3 regions of the Streptomyces sp. WY228 genome follow, and region 2 is predicted to be linked to each of the others. Evidence: riboswitches for the same ligand, from Rfam matches in the RefSeq annotation. Region 2 holds a riboswitch; each other region holds the start of a gene.
What was found. Region 2 has a riboswitch for cobalamin ahead of KV381_RS07050 (cobalamin biosynthesis protein). Riboswitches for the same ligand answer to the same signal wherever they lie in the genome.
Positions count from the first base shown of each region.

Region 1 (6,914 bases), 6.2 Mb from region 2:
GTCCGGAAGCGGCCCGCACCACACGAAGGAGGACACGTGAGCGAGACCGAGACCTACTACGAGTTCGGCACCGCCGCCGACCGGTGGGACCGGGCGCAGATGTTCTTCGAGGCCAAGGAGTACCTGACGGCCGCGCGGATCCTGGCCGGACTGGTCGAGGAAGTGCCGGAGCAGGTCGCGCCGCGGCTGCTGCTGGCCCGCTCCTACTACCACTCCGCCCGGCTGGGCAAGGCGGAGAAGGAGCTGCGGACCGTTCTGGAGCTCGACCCGGTGGAGAGCTACGCGCGCCTCATGCTGGGCCGGACGCTGGAGCGCCAGGGGCGGAGCGCCGACGCGACGCCGCACCTGCGGATGGCCGCCGCCCTCACCGGCGACTTCGGCCCCGGAGCCACCCGCTCCTGAGCCCGCCACCCGCCACCCCGTTTCCCTCTGCCGGGCCCGCACCCCTCGGTGCGGGCCCGGTCTCCTTTACCCGCCGGTACGGACATCGGACAATGGGATCTCCAAGACCAGGGGGTGGGGGAGATGTACGGATCCAGGAGCGCCGCGTTACGCCGGGCGCGGACGGCCGCGCTCATCGGACTCGCGGTGGCGGCCTCGGCCGGCTGCTCCGGCGGCAGCGACGGTGCGAGCGGCGGGAAGAACGGCACCGGGGCGGAGCTGACCGCCCGCCCGCCGGGGGCCCACAGCTGGACCGGCAGGCCATGCGCCCTCCTCTCCGGCGCGGCGCCCGCCGACGGCTTCACCCTCGGCAGCTCCACCGACTCCGCCTCCCCCGACTCCCGGGAGGACATCGGCGAGAACGGTACGCGGCCGCTCTACCGCCGGACCGGCTGCCTCACGGACCTCAAGGCCCCGGACGGCACGTTCTGGAAGCTCAGCACCACCGCCCGGGTGTACGAGAACACCGGGCCCGCCCGCCGCGCCTACCGCGTCAAGAAGGACCTCGACCGTGCCCATGGGCGCGGACCCGAGAAGATCCATGACACCGCCTACGCGTTACCGGAGGACGACCAGGGCCGTCCGGGCCGCACCCTCCTGCTGTGGAACGGTGACCTCGTGCTCACGGTGTCCGCGTACGCGCCGCACGGCAGCACCGAACACGACGTGCAGAAGGATCTCGAACGCATCGTCGGCAACGCGGCGCGCCGCACCGAGGACGGGCTGCGCGATCACGACGTCTCCTCCCCCGCCCCCTGACGCCCCCATGGCCCGCCCACGGCGCGGCGGATCAGAGGCGCGGATCAGGTGTCGGGCCCGGCGTTCGCCACCCGGTCGAGCCACTCCTTCATCAGCGCCGCCTCGGCGGTGCTCAGACCCGCCCCGTGCTCCTTCCGCAGCAGGGCGCTCAACCGGGCCGCCGCCGTGGGCACTTCGGCGGCCGGCGGCGCGCCGGGCGACGCGCTCGGTGACATCTCCGGCGAGATCTCCGGCGTGAGCACCTTCGCGTACAGCGCGTCACGCACCCGATGGGACACCTCGATGTCGTCGAACGTCGCCGGGCGGGACACCAGCATCAGCGCCACCCCCACATTGGCCGACATGATCATCTGGGCGGCGAGCTCGGGCGCGACACGTATCCGGCCCCGGGCGGCGGCCCGTTCGAGGTCCCCGGTCAGGATCCGGTGGGACTCCAGCGCCGCGGCGGGCGGCGTGCGCATCGCCGGCGAGTTCATCAGCCGGTAGAGGTTGCGGTTGTCGAGGGCGAAGGCGACGTGGCTGTCCCACCCCCGGCGCAGATCCTCCACGGGATCCGTCGTCTCGCCCCGCTCCCTCTTCGTCGCCAGGTACTTCTCGAAGCCGTGGTCGACGACGGCCGACAGCAGGCCTTCCTTGTCGCCGAAGTGGCGGTAGAGGGCCGGAGCGCCCACCTTCGCCGCCTCGCACACGGCGCGCGTGGAGATATCGCCGTCGGGCGATTCCCTGACCAGAGTGGCGGCCACTTCCAGGATGCGCGTGCGGGTGCTTGTACTCACCGGACGGACGCTATCAAGCGGCACGGCGGCGGTCAGACGATGCCGCCGTTGGCCCGCAGCACCTGGCCGTTGACCCAGCGGGCCGGGCCGGCGAGGAAGGAGACCACCTCGGCTATGTCCTGCGGGGTACCCAGCCGCTCCAGCGGCGGCTGGGCGGCCATCCGCGCGACGGTCTCCTCGTCCTTGCCGTCCAGGAACAGGGCGGTGGCGGTCGGCCCCGGCGCGACGGCGTTGACGGTGACGTCGCGGCCGCGCAGCTCGCGGGCGAGGATCAGCGTCATGGCCTCGACGGCGCCCTTGGTCGCGGCGTAGGCGGTGTAGCCGGGCAGCGCCAGCGACAGCACCGAGCTGGAGAAGTTGATGATGGCCCCGCCCTCACGCAACCGCCGCGCGGCCTGCTGGTCGACGACGAACGTGCCCCGGATGTTGGTGCGGTGCATCCGGTCGAGCGTGTCGAGTTCGAGCTCGGCCAGCGGCGCGAGCGCCATGACCCCCGCCGCGTGCACCACCACATCGACGCCGCCGAACGTCTCCTCAGCCGCGTCGAAGAGCGCCGCGACAGCGGCCTCGTCGGCCACGTCCGCCTGCTGGGCGAAGGCCTCACCGCCCGCGGCGGTGATGGCGGCGACGGCGGCCTCCGCCTCGGTCCGGTTGCCCGCGTAGTTGACGACGACCGCGAAGCCGTCGGCGGCGAGCCGTTCGGCGCTCTCGCGTCCGATGCCCCGGGAACCCCCGGTGACCACGGCCACCCGACGCGGGGCGTCATCGGTGCGTGCGGCCTGCGCGGAGGACGCGGATGCGGGTGCCGGCGTCGAAGCGGACGTCGATGCGGACGTCGATGCGGATGTGGACTGTTCGCTCGTGGACTGTTCGCTCGTGGACTGTTCGCTCGTGGACTGTTCGCTCGTGGACTGTTCGCTCGTGGACTGTTCGGTCATGGCAGTGCTCCTGGCGACTGGGGTCGCGGCGGTCCCGTGAAACCCGACGAGATCAACGCTAACACCATCACGTTAACGACGCTACCCCGCGAACGTAGCAACGCTAATAGACATCGCTACCCCCGCTACCCCCTATCCCCATGTCGCCCTGTCCGCACACGACGGAACCCGCCGGGTAGGCCCGGCGGGTTCCGTCGTACGCATGCGGGTCGCTCAGCTCACCGCACCCGCGGTGCGAGGCGTCGCCGCACGGGCCACGGGCGTCAGAAGACGTTCGGTGAGGTAGCCGAAGACCACGCCGAAGACGGTCCACAGCGTCGCCTGGACCGCGAGCGTCGAGAGCCGGAACTCCCACAGCAGAGTCGCCGGGAAGTCCTTGCCCACCTCGTCGAAGGAGGGCAGGAAGGCGTAGGAGAGGCCGATCAGCAGGACGAAGCCGGCGACGGCCACGACGGTGGCGTTCCAGTTGCCCAGGCGGGGAGCGAGCCGTTTGCCGATGATGACGGCGGCGACGGCCAGCAGCACGCTGAGGGCGACCATCAGGAAGAACAGGGTGGTGCGCTTGCCGATGGTGTCGGGGTTGCCGACGGCAGGCGGGTTCGCCGGGTACTTCAGGAACGGCACGACGTAGACCGTGAGCAGGGCGGCGCCCGCGATCAGCGCGGCCGTGGCCCGGGGACCGAAGTCGCCGATGCGGCCCAGCGCGTAACAGAACACGAGGGCGGCGATCCCGCCCACCGCGACGCCGAAGACCAGGACGCCGGTGGCGAGTCCACCGGTCGCCTGCATGGTGCGGCTGACCAGTTCCTCGCCGCCGCCGTGGTCGTGGCTGTGAGCCTCTTCGAGGGCGATGGCCGCGTCCACCTGGGACTCACCGAGGAAGTAGGCGACGGCGAGCGCGAGCGCGCCCGCGATCAGGCCCGCGAGCATGCCGCGCACGAGCAGAGCTCTGACAGATATGGAGTTCACGATGGTTTCCTGTTTCTCTTGCTTCCCGTGTCCGCTGATGCCCTGGCTGTTCCAGGTGCCGCAGGTACTGCCGGTGCCTCAGGCGCCTCAAGCGCCTCAAGCGCCTCAAGCGCCTCAGTGGCAGGGGAAGCCGAGCAGGTGGCGGCCGTCGTGGACCCACTCATGGACGCCTTCGCCCGAGATGAGTGCGGTGGCGCCCTGTTCGGCGCCGACGAAGTACAGCAGGACGAGCATGAGGATGCCGAAGAAGATTGCCCACGGGGCAATGGCCTTCGCCGAGATCGGAGTGATCGCTGATGTTCCGGTTGCGGGAACGGCGGACTGTGCCATCGCAGTACCTCCTGTGGGAACACGCGTCCCAGTCGTGGTGCCTCGGACGAAGGTGCTGGGTCTGACTTCCCCGCACGGATGCGGGTTCACAGTGGCGCGACCGTGCCGGATTCTCACCGGACTTCCGTCACACCCTCGTCATGGTCGACGTGACCATACCGCCTGTACGCAGGTACCGCCATGGTCCAATCTGCGGAGCCGCGGAGCACGGATCCCTTGGGGTCACAGGGCTTTGGGGCCCATGGTGAAGGAGTGAGGGCAGGAACATGACAGTACGGGTGATGTTGATCTCACCGGCGATGAACGCGGCACTGCGGGAGGCCCGCTTCGACGGCGACGCCCCTCTGGACCGGTCCGGCCGGGAGCGCGCGCGGGCCGCGGCCGGCGCGGTGCCGGACGCCGGGCTCGCACTGACCGGCCCCTCGGAGCGGTGCCGCGAGACCACCGCCGCGCTCGGCCTGGCGGCACGGACGCGCACCGAACCGGCCCTGGCCGGCTGGGATCTGGCGCGCTGGGCCGGCCGCCGTCTCGACGACGTGGCCGCCGCCGAGCCCGCGCAGGTGGCCGCCTGGCTCGGCGACCCCGCGGCGGCGCCGCACGGCGGCGAGTCGCTGCACGAGCTGGTCGGGAGGACCGGGCGGTGGCTGGACTCCCTCGGCGGACCGGACGCGCCCGGCACGAGCTTCCTGGCGGTGGCCGAGGCCGCGGTCGTCCGGGCGGCGGTCGTTCATGGACTGCGGCTGCCGACGGAGGCGTTCTGGCGGCTGGACGTCGCCCCGCTGACGCTGACCGGGCTCAGTGGCCGGTCGGGGCGGTGGAACGTGGGCCTGGGCCGCCCCCTGACCGCTCCCCCGGCCGACTGAGCGTCACGCCGCGTCGCACCACCGGCTGACCCAACGTCACACCGCGTCGCTGTCCCGCCAGTCGGGCCTGACCAGCACGGCCGTGGCGACGATGCCGCCCTCGATCCGCCAGAGCCCGTGCAGCGTCGTCGGCAGCGCCGGATCGGTGAGCAGCAGCCGTGCGGCGAAGGAGCCCTCGGCGGCCACACCGCCCCGGGCGCCGTCGTCGCCGCCCGGACGATCGGTCCGATGGAACGTCAGGTCGGCCTCGGTGAAGTCGAGTTCGAGTCCGGTGACCGGATACCAGGTCTTGAAGACGCTCTCCTTGGCGCTGAACAGGACCCGGTCCCAGTGGATTTCGCCCGTGTCGTCTTCGTCCGGGACCTCCGCCACGGGCGGACCGATCCGTTCGCGTTCGGCGGGCAGCGTCACCAACTCCCGTACGCCGCTGGGGAGCGGGGCGTGCGGTTCCGCGTCGATGCCCAGCGACAGCACGTCCTTCACACGGGCCAGCGCGGCCGCCCGGTACCCGTCGCAGTGGGTGAGGCTGCCGACGATTCCCTCGGGCCACAGCGGTCGTCCCCGGTGTCCGTGGAGCACGGCCACCGGCGGCAGGCCGAGTCCGGCCATGGCGCGCCGGGCGCAGGCACGGGCCGTCGCGAAGTCGTTCCGGCGTTTGGCCACGCTCTTGGCGATCAGCGCCTCCTCCTCCGGGAAGAGGGTTCCGTCCGGGACGCTCTCCGCGCGGGTCGCCGCACAGGAGACGTCGGCGGGGAGCAGCAGCTCGATCACGCGGCGCCTCCGGGGGTGCGCGGTCGTGCGGACGGTTCGGCGCCGGTCCGGTCCGGTGCGGCGGGATCGCCCTCGTACGGAAGGATCTGCCGCAGCAGGCCGCGCGGGTGTCCCCGCTCGCGCCACTCCCTGGGGTAGCCGATGGAGACCTCCTCGAAGCGCACCCCGTCGTACCAGGTCGTCCGGGGGATGTGGAGGTGGCCGTAGACGACGGCGGTGACGTTGAAGCGGCGGTGCCAGTCGGCGGTCAGTTCGGTGCCGCACCACTGCGCGAACTCCGGATACCACATCACCGACGTGGGTTCCCGCACCAGCGGCCAGTGCCCGGCCAGGACGAGGGGTATCTCGGAGTCGTGCTCCGCGAGCCGGCGTTCGGTCGCGGCGACGCGGGCACGGCACCAGTCGTCCCGGGTCGGATAGGGGTCCGGGTGGAGGAGGTACTCGTCGTTGCAGACGATGCCGGACTCGTGCGCGACGGCGAGCGACTCCTCCTTCGTGTGCGTTCCCGGGGCGCGGAAGGTGTAGTCGTACAGAAGGAAGAGCGGGGCGATCGCCACCGGTCCGTCCGGGCCCGGCCAGAGCGGGAAGGGGTCCTCCGGAGTCGTCACCCCGAGCTCCCGGCACACCTCGACGAGGTGGTCGTAGCGGGCCTGGCCGCGCAGCTGGACCGGGTCCTTGTTCAGGGTCCACAGCTCGTGGTTGCCGGGGGTCCAGATCACCCGGGCGAAGCGTTCGGCGAGCAGTCCGAGCGCCCACCGGATGTCCTCGGGCTGCTCCGCCACGTCGCCCGCGACGATCAGCCAGTCCGCGTCGGTCGTCGGGTGCAGGGACTCCACGAGGGGCCGGTTGTCGGTGACCGCGGCGTGCAGGTCGCTCACGGCCAGCAGACGGCCCACGCCCGGCTGTCGGTGTCCGCCGCCGGGGGCGGGGGCGGCGGCGGGAGCACCGTGCGGTGCGGAGTCGCTCGGAGGAGTCATGGGCAGCTGATTCCTGATCTGTCGGCGGTCGTCCGGCTCCGTCCGCACGGTGGGAGCCCCTGGGTACGTAGCCTCTCACGCTCCCCTCGC
Region 1 covers NZ_CP079114.1:7,827,080-7,833,993, reverse strand. Annotated here, with positions in the region: gene KV381_RS34140 (M48 family metallopeptidase) at 37-402, shown strand; gene KV381_RS34135 (hypothetical protein) at 526-1,200, shown strand; gene KV381_RS34130 (TetR/AcrR family transcriptional regulator) at 1,245-1,976, opposite strand; gene KV381_RS34125 (SDR family oxidoreductase) at 2,009-2,914, opposite strand; gene KV381_RS34120 (CbtA family protein) at 3,128-3,883, opposite strand; gene KV381_RS34115 (CbtB-domain containing protein) at 3,998-4,213, opposite strand; adenosylcobalamin (AdoCbl) riboswitch at 4,217-4,366, opposite strand; gene KV381_RS34110 (histidine phosphatase family protein) at 4,480-5,076, shown strand; gene KV381_RS34105 (4'-phosphopantetheinyl transferase) at 5,113-5,847, opposite strand; gene KV381_RS34100 (metallophosphoesterase) at 5,844-6,824, opposite strand.
Region 1: it holds a riboswitch for cobalamin, as region 2 does, so the genes downstream of both, KV381_RS34115 (CbtB-domain containing protein) here and KV381_RS07050 (cobalamin biosynthesis protein) in region 2, are expected to answer to the same signal.

Region 2 (6,914 bases):
CGACGCCCGGTTCGGCGGCCAGCGCGTCCACATCGGTGAAGTTGGACATCAACGGCACCGCGCAGACCGCCACCCGCAGCACGTCCTCCCCGTGCGGCGGCGCCACGACCGACTCCCGGACCGCACCGCGCAGGGACACCCGCAGGCCGTCCTCCTCGTCGATGCCGAGCCCGTGGGCGTACGGCAGCACTCCGTACGTCCGCCGCCCGGTCAGGCCGTGGAGCATGTCCAGCCCCGGCTCCAGCAGTGAGACGTCGCCCCGGAACTTGTTCACCAGATAGCCCGCGACCAGTGCCTGGTCCTCGGCGCTCAGCAGCGCCGTCGTGCCGAAGAACGAGGCGAACACCCCGCCCCGGTCGATGTCACCGACCACCAGCACGGGGAACCGAGCGGCCCGCGCGATGCCCATGTTCACGATGTCGGTCCGCCGCAGATTGATCTCGGCCGGCGACCCGGCCCCTTCGCAGATCACCGCGTCATGGCTCGCCCGCAGCTGCTCCAGACAGTCCGTGACCGTGCCGAGCAGCGCCTCCTGACGGCCCCCGTGGTACCCCCGGGCGCTCATCTCGCCGACCGGCTTCCCCATCAGGACCACCTGGCTGGACCGGTCGCCGCCGGGCTTCAGCAGCACCGGGTTCATCAGGGCCGTCGGCTCCACCCGGGCGGCCTGCGCCTGCATCGCCTGGGCCCGCCCGATCTCCGCGCCCTGGCGGGTCACGAAGGAGTTCAGGGACATGTTCTGCGCCTTGAACGGCGCGACCTTCACGCCCCGGCGCACCAGCCACCGGCAGATGCCCGCCGTGACGACGCTCTTGCCCGCGTCCGATGTGGTGCCCGCGACCAGCAGTCCGCCGCTCATGCCCGTCCCCGCTTCCGTCCCACGACTGTCCGGCCCACCACGCACACCCCGAGGGCCAACGCACTCACCCGGCGCGAGAGCCGCACCGCGCGTTCGATGTCCGCGCCCCGGACCTCCCGTCCGGCCGCCCCGTTGAGCACCGGCCGGTGTTCGACGCGCCCCGCGTACGCCAGCGTCCCGCCCAGCCGTACGCCGAGCGCCCCCGCGAACGCGGCCTCCACCGGCCCCGCGTTCGGGCTCGGATGGCGCCCCGCGTCCGCCTTCCAGGCGCGTACGGCCTCCGAGGGCCGCCCGCCCGCCACGACGGCCAGCGCGGCCGTCAGCCGCGCTCCGGGCCACCCCGCGAGGTCGTCCAGGCGGGCCGAGGCCCAGCCGTAACGGCGGTGGCGGGGCGACTTGTGGCCGACCATCGCGTCCAGGGTGTTCACGGCCCGGAAGCCGACGAGCCCCGGCACCCCGCCGATCGCCCCCCACACCAGGGCGCCGACGACGGCGTCCGAGGTGTTCTCCGCGACCGACTCCACCACGGCGCGGGCGATCTGCGGCCCGTCCAGGGAGTGCGGATCACGCCCGCACAGATGCGGCAGCCGCTCCCGGGCCACCTCCAGGTCCCCGGCGGCCAGCGCGCCGCCGATGGCGCGGGCCTCCCGGCCCAGCGACGTACCGCCGACGACCGACCACGTGGTGGCGGCCGTCAGCGCGACGGCGAGCGCGGGGCGTCCCCGTACGGCACGGGCGGCCAGTGCGGCGGCCCCCACGGCGCCTCCGGCGCACAGCAGGGTGTGCAGCGCACCCCGGCCCCGGTCGTCACGCCACAGCAAGGACTCCACCCGCGCGGCGGCCCGGCCGAAACCGGCGACGGGATGGCCCCGCCGGGGGTCGCCCAGAGCCGCGTCGGCGATCAGCCCGGCGGTGGCGCCGTAGGCGAAGACACGGTCGGCACGCACGGTTCAGCCCGCCGCGGGCAGAGGCGTTCCGGCACGAAGAGGTACGGGACGAGGCACAGGATGCGGCGCACGGCGGCCGGGCATGGCGTATGTCCTCACTCAGGGTCCGCGCCCTGGTTCGACGTGACCGGCGACAAGAGTCTCCTGGCTTCCCGGATCCGCAGTTCCCCCGGCCTTCCAGCCCTCGTCGGGAGGGCCGTGACATCCGGTGTGGGGGAGTGCTCCCCGGTGACAGTGGCGGGACCGCGCCGGATTCTCACCGGCTTCCTCTTCTGTCGCCGTACATGGCTCCGGCAGTCCACCACGCTGCGAGAACGGCAGTCAACTTGCTGTTGACCTGCGGAGCTCCAGTGTGCGCAGACGCACATCGGGCCGGACACACGAGGTGTGTCCGGCCCGAAGGAGTGCGGTGGAACGGGGTCAGGCGACGATCAGATAGATCCCGTACGAGACCGCCGCCACGCACAGCGCGAAGCAGGCGTACGCGCCGGTGCGCGCCAGCGCCACCGATCCGCCGGAGGCGCTGCCTCCGGCCGTGGCGGACTGCTTGGAGAGGGCGACGATGCCCAGGGTGAAGAGGCCGACCAGCGCGACGGTGACCACGAGACTGACACCGAAGACGGAGGCGAGAGCTGCCCAGTCGATTTTCATGCGGATCTGTCCTTACACCGTGGCCGGCGGCCGGGCCGGGTCGTCGGGCGCCGTGGCCGGAGCCGGGATGGTGGTCATGAGGTCGGAGGCCGGGACGCCGACGGGCGGCGGCTGGACCGCGGCGATGGCGGTGGTGACGACGCCCTGCGGCTCGTCCTCGCCGGCGGCCGTGTCGTTGACGTTGGTGTGGTCGACCGGCTGGCGGCGCGAGGCCAGCCAGATCGCGAAGGAGCCGCCGACGAGCAGGATCGCGGTGACGGTGATGCCCCAGGTGCCCTGCTTGGTCAGGAACTCGGCGCCCGCGCCGACCAGACCCGCGGCCGGCAGCGTCAGACCCCAGGCGACGAACATCCGGGTGGCGGTGGACCAGCGGACCACGCCCCCCTTGCGGCCGAGGCCCGCGCCCATCACGGCACCCGAGCAGGACTGGGTGGTGGAGAGCGAGAAACCGAGGTGCGAGGAGGCCAGGATGACGGTCGCCGCACTGGTCTGGGCGGCGAAGCCCTGCGGCGGCTTGAGGTCGGTCAGGCCGCTGCCCATGGTGCGGATGATGCGCCAGCCGCCGAGGTAGGTGCCGAGCGCGATGGCCAGACCGGCGGAGACGATGACCCACATCGGCGGGTTGGAGCCGGGGGCGAGGACGCCGCCGGTGACCAGGGCCAGGGTGATGATGCCCATCGTCTTCTGGGCGTCGTTGGTGCCGTGGGCGAGCGAGACGAGACCGGCCGAGGCGATCTGTCCGGCCCGGTAGCCCTTGGCCGTCGACTTCAGCTGGTTCGGGTCGGTGACGTTCCGGTTGATCCGGTACGTCAGCCGCGTGGCCAGCATCGCGGCGAGGCCGGCCACCAGCGGGGCGGCGATCGCCGGGAGCAGCACCTTGGTGACCACGGTGCCGCCGTTGATCGAGGACCAGCCGGCCGACATGACCGCGGCGCCGATCAGACCGCCGAACAGGGCGTGGGAGGAGCTGGAGGGCAGGCCGACCAGCCAGGTCAGGAGATTCCACAGGATGGCGCCGACGAGCGCCGCGAAGATGACCTCGGTTCTGAGGCCGTCCTCGTTGACAATCCCGCCGGAGATCGTCTTCGCGACCTCCACCGACAGGAACGCGCCGATCAGGTTGAGAACGGCGGACATCGCCACCGCTGTCTTGGGCTTCAGTGCGCCGGTCGAGATGGTGGTGGCCATCGCGTTGGCGGTGTCGTGGAAACCGTTCGTGAAATCGAACACGAGAGCTGTTACGACCACAATCGCAAGCAGCAGCGTGATGTGTTCCATTTACCCAGGCAATCGTTCGACGTCAGTGGCTCGTGGACCGTAGGCAACCTGGGTGAACGGAAGATGAACTGGACAGGGCGTTGCGGTGACCCCAAACGGAGTGGGCCGCTTCCGCTTGTGTGCGGGAGAGGTTGCGGGATGCCTGTGGGGTGCGGCGTGGACTGCCCTTTGCCGCCCGTTGGCGAACATTTTGACCGGCTGTTCGGCGCCCGGAAGAGATCCCCGTCACGGCCCGCGTGACGTTCCGGTTGCGCGCCGTCGCGCCTACGCTCGCCCCATGAGCGAGCAGCACCCGGAATCCGTGGCAGAGACCTGGCGGGACGTCGTCGCGACGGCCCGCCGCAGCGCGTCGGACGGGCTGGTCGTCGGCACCTCGGGCAATGTGTCCGCCCGGGTCGGCGATCTGGTCCTGGTGACGCCCAGCGGGGTGCCCTACGACCGGCTCGGACCCCACGACGCGGTCGGCGTCGACCTGGACGGCCGACAGGTCATCGGGGAGCTCGGGCCGACCAGCGAACTCCCTCTCCACCTGGCGGTCTACCGCTCCACCGACGCCGCCGCCGTGGTCCACACCCACGCCGTGCACGCCACCGCCGTCTCCACCCTCGTCACCGAGGTGCCGCTGATCCACTACGCGGCCGCCATCCTCGGCGGCCCGGTCCGCACCGCCGCCTACGCCCGCTACGGCACCCCGGAACTGGCCGAGGCCATGCTCGAAGCCCTCCGGGGCCGGACCGGCTGTCTGCTCGCCAACCACGGCACCGTCACCTACGGCGACACCCTCGACCGGGCCTACGAGCGCACCGCCCAGCTGGAGTGGCTGTGCCGCCTCTGGCTCACCGCGAGCTCCGTGCCCGGCCGCGCCCCGGCCCTGCTCGACCCGGCCCAGCTGGCCGAGGTGACCGAGGCGCTCAAGGGATACGGCCAGCCCGGCTGACCCGCGCCCGCAGCCCGGACGGCCCCCGTCCGCTGGCAGCCCGTCACCCGCGCCACGACACTGAAGCGGTGCGCCCGGTAACCGCGACGGCAACGGCCGTCACCTCGATCCTCGGCGTCGGTGCGGCAGCGGTCGCGGCCGGCCGGTACGCCAGTGACGTCGCCCTCAGGGCGACGCCCGGACGTCCCCTCCCCGCCGACCGCAGACTCACCGTGCACGCCACGGCGGCCGGGCAGGTCACCCTGACCCGCTCCTTCTCGGCGCTCCGGCCCGGCACCTGGGGTCTCGCCGGACCCGGCGTCCACGCGGTCGTCGGACCCGTCGTGGACGGGGCCTCCCAGGCCGCCGACACGGTCGTACGGAGACTGGAGAGCGTCGGCCAGGGGCTCCTCGAACCCGGCGCGAAGGTCCGCCTCACCCCCGCGCTGTACGGCGGCGACCCGGGCAGCGACCTCGGCCTGGACCACCAGGAGGCCGAGATCCCCGGCGAGCTGGGCATCCTGCCCGCCTGGTACGTCCCCGGCGCACGCGACACCTGGATCATCACCGTGCACGGCCTCGGCGCCACCCGGGCCCACCCCATGAACCTCATGGGCTTCCTGCACGCCCAGCGCTTCCCGATCCTCGACCTCGCCCACCGGGGCGACCCCGGAGCCCCGCGCCCCGCCGACGGCCTCGGCCACTTCGGCGCCTCCGAGTGGCGCGACCTCGACGCCGCCATCCGTCACGCCCTGCGCCACGGGGCACGGAACGTCATCCTCCACGGCTGGTCCACCGGCGCCACCATGGCCCTGTACGCCGCCGTCGAGTCACCGCTCCGCGACCGGATCGGCGGGCTCGTCCTCGACTCGCCGGTGCTGGACTGGCCGGTCACCCTGCGCGCCCTGGCCGCCGCCCGCGGCGTCCCGGCCGCCCTGCTGCCGCTCGCCGTCCGCGCCGCCCAGGGCCGGACCGGGATGAGCCCGGCCCCGGTGCTGGAGACCTCGGCGGCGGCCTCGCTGCGCGCCCCGACCCTGATCCTGCACGGCCCCGACGACACCATCGCCCCCTGGGGGCCGTCCCGGGAGCTCGCCGCCCGCCGCCCGGATCTGGTCAGCCTGCACGCCGTGGCGCAGGCTCCGCATGCCTCGATGTGGAACGTCGACCCGGCCCGCTACGAAGAGACCCTGCGGCGCTTCCTCACGCCGCTGATGTGAGCCGATGGGGTGAACTCTCCCCCTTGCCGTCGCGCCGGGGGAACCTTTCACGTACCGGTGAAACGCCTTCCGTTTGGGCTTTCGGGCCGTCAGGGGCAAGACTGCTCCCGTGACGTCCCGTACTCCGCGCGACTCCAGGCTGCGACTTGTCCGCCCGCGACCCCTTGCCACCGCCCGCAAGGCCGTGACCACCCGGCGCACCAGGCCGGCTCCCCGGCCCCCCGAGGGCACCCCGCCCCGCACGGAACTGGCACGCCAGGCCAGGGCCGTGCTCGCCGACGCCGTACGCATCGCCCACTGGGCCGCCGGCACCCCGGGGCCCGGCACCGCCGCCCCGCTCGCGGCCCACGCCCTCGAACGGGCGGCCACCGCCCTGGAGCTCTCCCCGGCGCAGGTCCGCGCGGGCTGGGACCGGGCCCGGCTGGCCGGACTCATCGAGCTGCACGGCGACACCGCCCGCCCCGGCTGGCGGCTGCGCGCCTGGGACCGGGACGACTCCGCCGTGCTGCGCGGCTGGGTGGCGCTCTTCGACGCCTGGTCGCTCGTCCACGCCGCGCCCGAGGACATCGAGGCGGGCGCGGTCGCCGAAGCCGTCGAGGCCGTGCCCCAGGTGCTCTCGCTCCTCCAGCTCTCCGCGGGCCCCGTCACCGTCCCCGCCCTGCTGGACCTCCTCGGCCAGCGCGTCGCCGAACTCCAGGAGGAGCGCTGCGAAGTGCCCCTGGGCCCCGGCAGAACCGCGCCCGCCGCCCCGGAGGCGGCCGAGGACACCATGAGCGCCGCCGCACCCGCTCGCAGCGCCGACCTCAACGCCCTGCTGCTCGACTGGGCCCTGGAGGGCCTCGCAGCCGTCGGGGCGCTGACCCTCGGCACAGGACACGCCACCCTCACCCCGCTCGGCAACTGGGCGGTCTGGGTCAAGCTGGAACAGATCTGCGTCGCCGCCCAGAGCCCGGCCGGCAACATCGAGCAGTCCGCCGCCGACATGCTCCTCGGCTGCGCCCGGCTCACCCCCGGACCGGCCCGCGACGAATACCGCGCCTGGCTCG
Region 2 covers NZ_CP079114.1:1,652,884-1,659,797, reverse strand. Annotated here, with positions in the region: gene KV381_RS07055 (cobyric acid synthase) at 1-859, opposite strand, end outside; gene KV381_RS07050 (cobalamin biosynthesis protein) at 856-1,806, opposite strand; cobalamin riboswitch at 1,944-2,078, opposite strand; gene KV381_RS07045 (hypothetical protein) at 2,227-2,457, opposite strand; gene KV381_RS07040 (inorganic phosphate transporter) at 2,470-3,735, opposite strand; gene KV381_RS07035 (class II aldolase/adducin family protein) at 4,013-4,672, shown strand; gene KV381_RS07030 (alpha/beta hydrolase) at 4,741-5,868, shown strand; gene KV381_RS07025 (hypothetical protein) at 6,053-6,914, shown strand, end outside.

Region 3 (6,914 bases), 1.3 Mb from region 2:
CTCCGCCCGGGTCACCCTGGCCATCGCCGTGCGCTACGCCGGTCACCGGATGATCTCCGGATCGCGCGCCGCGCAACAGGTTCCGGTGTACGCGCACCGCACCCATCACGGGCCGCTGGCCGGGGCGATGGCCACCGTCTACGCGATGAGCCTGCTGCACCGCAGGGCCCTGGACCGCTGGGAGTCGGCCCCGGAGGCCGACCGGGACGAGGCGGAGCGCCTGGTGGCCGTCGCCAAGGGGTGGATCACCTGGCAGGCGCGCGGCGTCATCGTCGAATGCCGTGAACGGTGCGGCGCCCAGGGGCTCCTGGAGAACAACGGCATGACCGAACTGTTCACCGGCATCGAGGGCGCGATCACCGCCGAGGGCGACAACCTCGCCGTGCACGCCAAGGCCGCCGCCGAGATGCTGTTCAGCGCCACCGCCGGGGAGGCGGACGCCGACGACGGACCCGGCGAGCTCGACGACCCCGCCTTCCTCGGCCGGCTCGTCGCGGCCCTGGAGAACCTCTGGTTCGCCCGGGCCCGGGAACGGATGAGCGCCGCCCCGCCCGGCGACCCGCTCGGCCGCTGGAACGCCGCCTCCCCGGCCGCGCTGCGCGGCGTCGAGGCCTACGCCTGCCGGCAGGCGGACGAGGCGTACGCCGAGGCCGTCGCCGCCCTGCCCGAGGGCGAGGCGCGCGAGCGGCTGACCGAGCTGCGCAGGCTCTTCGCACTCCAGTGGATCGCCCGCAACAGCGGCGACCTGCTCGCCACCGGACGGCTGACCGCCGATCAGGTCACCTTTCTGCCCGACACGGTGGAGCGGGCGATCGCCGCCGTGGCCGCGCACACCCCCGCCCTGGTCGGGTCCTTCGCCCTTCCCGAGCGCCTGATGTCGGACTGGCCGATCGCCGGACCCGGGTACGCGGACGTCTACGACGACCCCGAGGGGCCCTGGCACCGGGGCCGCAGGGCGGGCATCCGGGGCCGCGCGGCCGAATTCAAGCGGCCCAACTGCGGCAGCAGGAGGCGTCCGCTGCGCGAGAAGGTGGCCGCGCTCGGCGCCCGCGGGGTCCTGCTGGCGTACTGGGGAACCACCTCGATGCTCTCCCGATGGTTCGAGAAGCCGCAGGTGAGCGTAGACGAATCGGTTCGCCCCAAGGCGTAACCGGAAGATCGTCATCCAGTTATTCGGAGCGGTGGGTCGCTGCGTTCGCCTACCCGCCGTACGGGAGAACCCGAGCCGGCCAGACGCCGATGAAACACCGATGAGAGGAATCGCCATGAAGACCATCCACCCCAAGATCACCGAGGTACTCACCGGGACCTTCAAGGTGCCCGCTGCCGAGATCCTGCCGGAGTCCACGATGGACAGCCTGGAGATGGACTCGCTCGCGGTCGCCGAGTTCGCCGTCATCATCAAGGAGACGCTGGGCGTCGACGCCGACTCGGAGAAGCTGTACAAGGACGCCACGCTGGCCGACATCTCCGCGTACATCGACGCGGCCGTCGGCAGCGCGGCGGCCGATGCCACGGTGCCGGTGAGCAACACCCGATGAAGCGACCCGCCATCGCCGTCACGGGGCTCGGCATGATCACCCCGGTCGGCCACACCACCGACACCACCTGGGACGGAGTCTGCGCCGGGGAGTCACCCGCCCGCACCGTCCCCGAACTGCACGGCTGCGCTGTCGACTTCGCCTGCACGGTCTCCGGCATCGACCTCGACGACGCGGTCGGCGGCCGGACCGCGTTCCGGATGGGCCGCTACGTCAAGTTCGCCGTCCTGGCCGCCCGGGAGGCGGTCGCCGACGCCGGGCTCGACCCCGAGCACTGGGACGGCACCCGGGTCGCCGTCGTGGTCGGCACCAGCAGCGGAGGATCCGCCGGACTCACCGAACAGGCCGTCGCCCTGGAGCGGCGCGGCCCCGAGGCCACCTCGCCCTCGGGCATCCTGCTGACCATCCCGAACATGCCCGCGGCCGAGATCGCCATCCGGATGAAGGCCACCGGACCCAGCCTCGCCCCCTGCACGGCCTGCTCGTCCGGGGTGACCGCCCTGTCCGTGGCCCGCGACATGCTGACGCTGGGCCACTGCGACATCGCCATCGCCGGGGCCACCGAGTCCATCGTGTTCCCGGTCGCGATGACCGGCTTCGCCCGCTCCGGCGCGGCGGCACAGCGGGACGGCGACCCCGCCCGCCTCTGCCGGCCCTTCGCCGCCGACCGGGCCGGGATCGTCATGGGCGAGGGCGCGGCCGTCATGGTCCTGGAGCGGGCCGAGGACGCCCGGGCCAGAGGCGCCTCCCCCCGGGCGCTGATCGCGGGTACCGGCGCCACCACCGACGCCCACCACCCCACCAGCCCCCACCCCTCCGGGGACGTGGCGCGGGCGGCCGTCGACGGCGCGCTCCGCGACGCGGGCTGGCGGCCCGAGGACGTCGACCACGTCAACGCCCACGGGACGTCGACCCCCCTCAACGACGCCACCGAGGCCGCCCTCATCGGCCGGGCCTATCCGCACCGGCCGCCCGTCACCGCCCCCAAGGGCGTACTGGGCCACTGCATGGGCGCGGCCGGCGCCATCGAGGCGGGCCTGACGATCCTCACGCTCCAGCACGGGATGATCCCGCCGATCGCGAACCTGGACGCCCCCGAGCCCGGGTTCGACATCGACTGCGTCACCAAGGCCCCGCGCGAGGTGCCCGTACGGCGGGCCGTCAGCCACTCCTTCGGCTTCGGCGGCCAGAACGCGGTGATCGCCCTCCAGGCTCCGTAACCGCCGGACACGCCCTAAGTCTGTCCGGGCCGGTGCGGCGGGCCGATCCCGCGCCGCACCGGCCCCGCGCCCGGCGGCCCGCCGCACCGCGTCTGATCTGTGGTAAGCCGCGTGATAGCTTGCCGGGGCCAGTCGAACCCCAGCGACGGGGTCAGGGAATCCGGTGCGAGACCGGAACTGACGCGCAGCGGTGAGGGGGACGGGCGGGGCCACGGCCACTGGAGCACCCACCTGCTCCGGGAAGGCGTCCCGCCCGGACGAACCCGAGTCCGAAGACCTGCTGGCGCCCGCGCCCGCACCGGGGCACGGGAACCGTACGACGGGCTCCGCGGCTGGGCCCAGAGACACAGAGGTCCTTCGTGCTGTCCACGGCCACCCCCGCCCCGATACGTACCGCCGCCCTGCTCGCGGCGGGACTCCTCCTGCTGACCGCCTGCGGCGGGGGCGAAAGCACCGGGGCCGCCGACGGGAAGAAGACCAAGGGCTTTCCGCTCACCATCGAGAACTGCGGGCGCACCGTCACGGTGAAGGCCCCGCCCCAGCGGGCCGTCTCCGTCGACCAGGGGTCGACCGAGATCCTGCTCTCGCTCGGGCTCGCCGACCGGCTCGCCGGGACCGCCACCTGGAGCGACCCGGTCATGAAGGGCCTGGAGAAGGCCAACGCCGGCGTCGAGCGGATATCGGAGAACCGGCCCTCCTCGGAGAAGGTCCTCGACAAGGAACCCGACTTCCTCTCCGCCTCCTTCACCTCCACCCTCGCCAAGGGCGGCGTCGCACCCCGCGAACAGTTCGAGAAGCTCGGCGTCCCGACCTACATCTCGCCCGCCGACTGCGTCGGCAAGGACAACAGCGGCAGCGGCGACGGAGCCCGCACCGCGCCCCTGACCATGGACAGCGTCTACACCGAAGTCCGGGAACTCTCCCAGGTGTTCGGCGTCCCCGAGCGCGGTGACGCCCTGGTGAAGAAACTCCAGGAACGGGTGGCGAAGGCCGCCGAAGGCGTCGACGGATCCAAGGCCTCCCTCCTCTACTGGTTCTCCGACTCCAAGGCCCCCTACCTCGCGGGCTGTTGCGGCGCCCCCGGCGTCATCACCAAGGAACTCGGCGCGAAGAACGTCTTCGACGACACCCACGACGAATGGCCCCAGATCAGCTGGGAGACCGTCGCCGACCGCAACCCCGACGTCCTGGTCATCGGCGACCTGAGCCGTACGACGCAGACCGCCGAGAGCGCCGAGAAGAAGATCGAGTTCCTGGAGTCCAACCCGGTCACCAAGACGATGGACGCCGTCAGGAACCGCCGTTACGTACTGCTCAGCGGCCAGGCCATGAACCCCACCATCCGGACCGTCGAGGGCCTGGAGCGCGTCGCGGCCGGGCTGCGCGACTTCGGGCTCGCGGGGTGAGCGCCGATAGCCGTACTGCCGTGAAGGCGGCCGACCCGCCGCCTGCCGCCACCCGCCCCGCCCGGCGCGGCGCGCCGCTCACCGTGCTGCTCCGGAGCGGCGGCCTGCTCCTCCTGCTGGCCTCCGTCGCGGTCGCCGTGACCATCGGGCCCGCCCGGATCTCCGTGCCCGACGTCTGGTCCGCCGTCGCCGCGCACCTCGGGTTCGGCGCCGGTGACCTCAGCCCGATCCGGGACGGCATCATCTGGAACCTCCGGATGCCCCGCACCCTCCTCGCCGCCGTGTGCGGCGCGGGGCTCGCGGTGTGCGGCACGGTGATGCAGTCCCTGCTGCGCAACCCGCTCGCCGACCCCTTCGTCCTCGGCGTCTCCTCCGGAGCCTCGACCGGGGCGGTCGTGGTGGTCGTCCTCGGGGTCGGCGGGGGAGCGGTGTCGCTGTCGGCCGGGGCGTTCGCCGGGGCCATCTGCTCGTTCGCCCTGGTGCTGTTGCTCAGCCACACCCTCGGCGGCTCCACCGACCGGGTCGTCCTCTCCGGCGTCGCCGCGATGCAGCTCTTCTCCGCCCTCACCTCCTTCGTCGTGATGACCTCCGCCGACGCCGAACAGACCCGCGGGGTGCTGTTCTGGCTCCTCGGCTCGCTCAGCGGCGTCGGCTGGAGCGAGGTCGCCCTCTGCTCCGCGGTGCTCGCCGTCTGCCTGGTGGTCTGCCTGGCCCACGCCCGTACGCTCGACGCCTTCGCCTTCGGGCAGGACGCCGCCGCCGCGCTCGGCGTGAACGTCGCCCGCACCCGGATCGTGCTGCTCTGCACCACCGCCCTGCTGACCGCCGCCCTGGTCAGCGCGGCCGGGGCGATCGGCTTCGTCGGCCTGGTGCTGCCGCACGCGGCCCGCGCCCTCACCGGCTCCGGGCACCGGCGTCTCCTCCCGGTCACCGCGCTCGCCGGGGCGGTCTTCCTGGTGTGGGTCGACACCCTCGCCCGGACCGTCCTGGACCCGCAGGAGGTACCGGTCGGCGTCGTCACCGCGCTGATCGGCGTCCCCGCCTTCGTCCTCGTCCTGTACCGCACCCGGAGCACGTCATGAGCCTCCTCGGCAACGGCGGCCTGCGGGCCGAACGGGTCGGCCGGGAGGCGGGCGGCCGGCTCATCCTCGACGGCGTGGACATCGCCCCGCCGCCCGGCTCCACCGTCGGACTCATCGGCCCCAACGGCTCCGGCAAGTCCACCCTGCTGCGGATCCTCGCGGGCCTCCTCGCCCCGGCCACCGGTGTCGTCACCCTGGACGGGAACCCCCTCGCCGGCCTCGGCCGCCGCACCGTCGCCCGCCGGATCGCGGTCGTCGACCAGCACGCGGTCACCCAGGTCGACCTCAGCGTCCTCGACGTCGTACGCCTCGGCCGCATCCCGCACCGCCGCGCCTGGTCCGCCCCCGACCGCACCGACGAGGACGCCGTCGCCGAGGCGCTGCGGCGCACCGGGCTCACGGACCGGGCCGGCCAGTCCTGGCACACCCTGTCCGGCGGCGAACGCCAACGCGTCCAGATCGCCCGGGCCCTGGCCCAGCAGCCCCGCGAACTCCTCCTGGACGAACCGACGAACCACCTCGACATCCAGCACCAGCTGGACCTGCTCGCCCTGGTCGCCGAACTCCCCGTCACCAGCGTCGTCGCGCTGCACGACCTCAACCTCGCCGCGATGTTCTGCGACCGGATCACCGTGATGAAGGCCGGCCGGGTCGTCGCGGGCGGCACCCCGGCCGAGGTCATCACCGGCGAACTCATCGAGGACGTCTACGGGGTCCGGGCGGTCGTCACCCCGGAAGGCCCCGACGGACGCCCCTCGGTACGGTTCCTGCCGCGCCGCTGAGCGCCGTACGGTCCTCGCGGTCGCGTCGCACCGGCCGGACCGGTGTACCGGCCGGGCCCGGACAGCCCGCCGGGCGGACCCGTGTACGAGTCCGCCCGGCGGCCGAGGACGTGGGAGCGGCCGTATGGCCACCTGAGGAGGTGCTGGTCAGCGGCGTCGCCCCTGGCCGAACTCGCCACCGGTGTCCTTGCCGGTGCCCATGTCCTTGCCGTCCGCGTAGTCGATCTTCTCCTTGCGGATCTCGGCGGAGACTTCCTTCTGCTCGGTGACCCGGTTGGTCTCCAGCCGGACCCGCTCCACCGGCACGGCCTCCTTGCGCACGGTGGCGCGCTCCGCGTGCAGCGTGATCTCGACGTCCTGCTCACCGAGGTCCGTCGTCCCGGCGGTCTTCTCGCCGGGCTGGAGCGGTTCGCGGACCACGCGTACCTCTTCGTGGGAGACGGGCACGGTCCGGGTGACCTCCTCGGTCACCACGTACTTGTGCAGCCGCGCCCTGCCGCTCTCGTACTCCTCCTTGCCGACGTGCAGCTGCTCCTCGGAGCGGATCATCTCCTCCTTGCCGCTCATGTCGGCCGCCCGGGACGTGCCCGCTCCGGCGCCCGCCAGCGGGCGTCCCGTGGTGGCGGCGTCCGTGTCGCGGTGCCTGCCCGTACCGCTGCCTGCTCCTGCCATGCCCGCAGCTCCTGTCGTTCCCGCGCCGGCCATCCCGGCGCTCGTCCCGGTGGTGGTCGCCTTCCCGGTGGCCTTGGCTCCGGGGGCCGTTCCGGCCGCGCCTGCCGCACCCGCGGCACCGGCCGCGCCCATCGCCCCGGTCCCGGCGGTGGTCGGCGCGTCCATGCCGGCCGACCGGTTGTCACCGAGGTTGCCGGACTTCCTGGTCAGG
Region 3 covers NZ_CP079114.1:399,931-406,844, reverse strand. Annotated here, with positions in the region: gene KV381_RS01725 (acyl-CoA dehydrogenase) at 1-1,150, shown strand, start outside; gene KV381_RS01720 (acyl carrier protein) at 1,266-1,541, shown strand; gene KV381_RS01715 (beta-ketoacyl synthase) at 1,538-2,761, shown strand; cobalamin riboswitch at 2,874-3,061, shown strand; gene KV381_RS01710 (ABC transporter substrate-binding protein) at 3,121-4,167, shown strand; gene KV381_RS01705 (iron ABC transporter permease) at 4,164-5,249, shown strand; gene KV381_RS01700 (ABC transporter ATP-binding protein) at 5,246-6,031, shown strand; gene KV381_RS01695 (PRC and DUF2382 domain-containing protein) at 6,179-6,914, opposite strand, start outside.
Region 3: it holds a riboswitch for cobalamin, as region 2 does, so the genes downstream of both, KV381_RS01710 (ABC transporter substrate-binding protein) here and KV381_RS07050 (cobalamin biosynthesis protein) in region 2, are expected to answer to the same signal.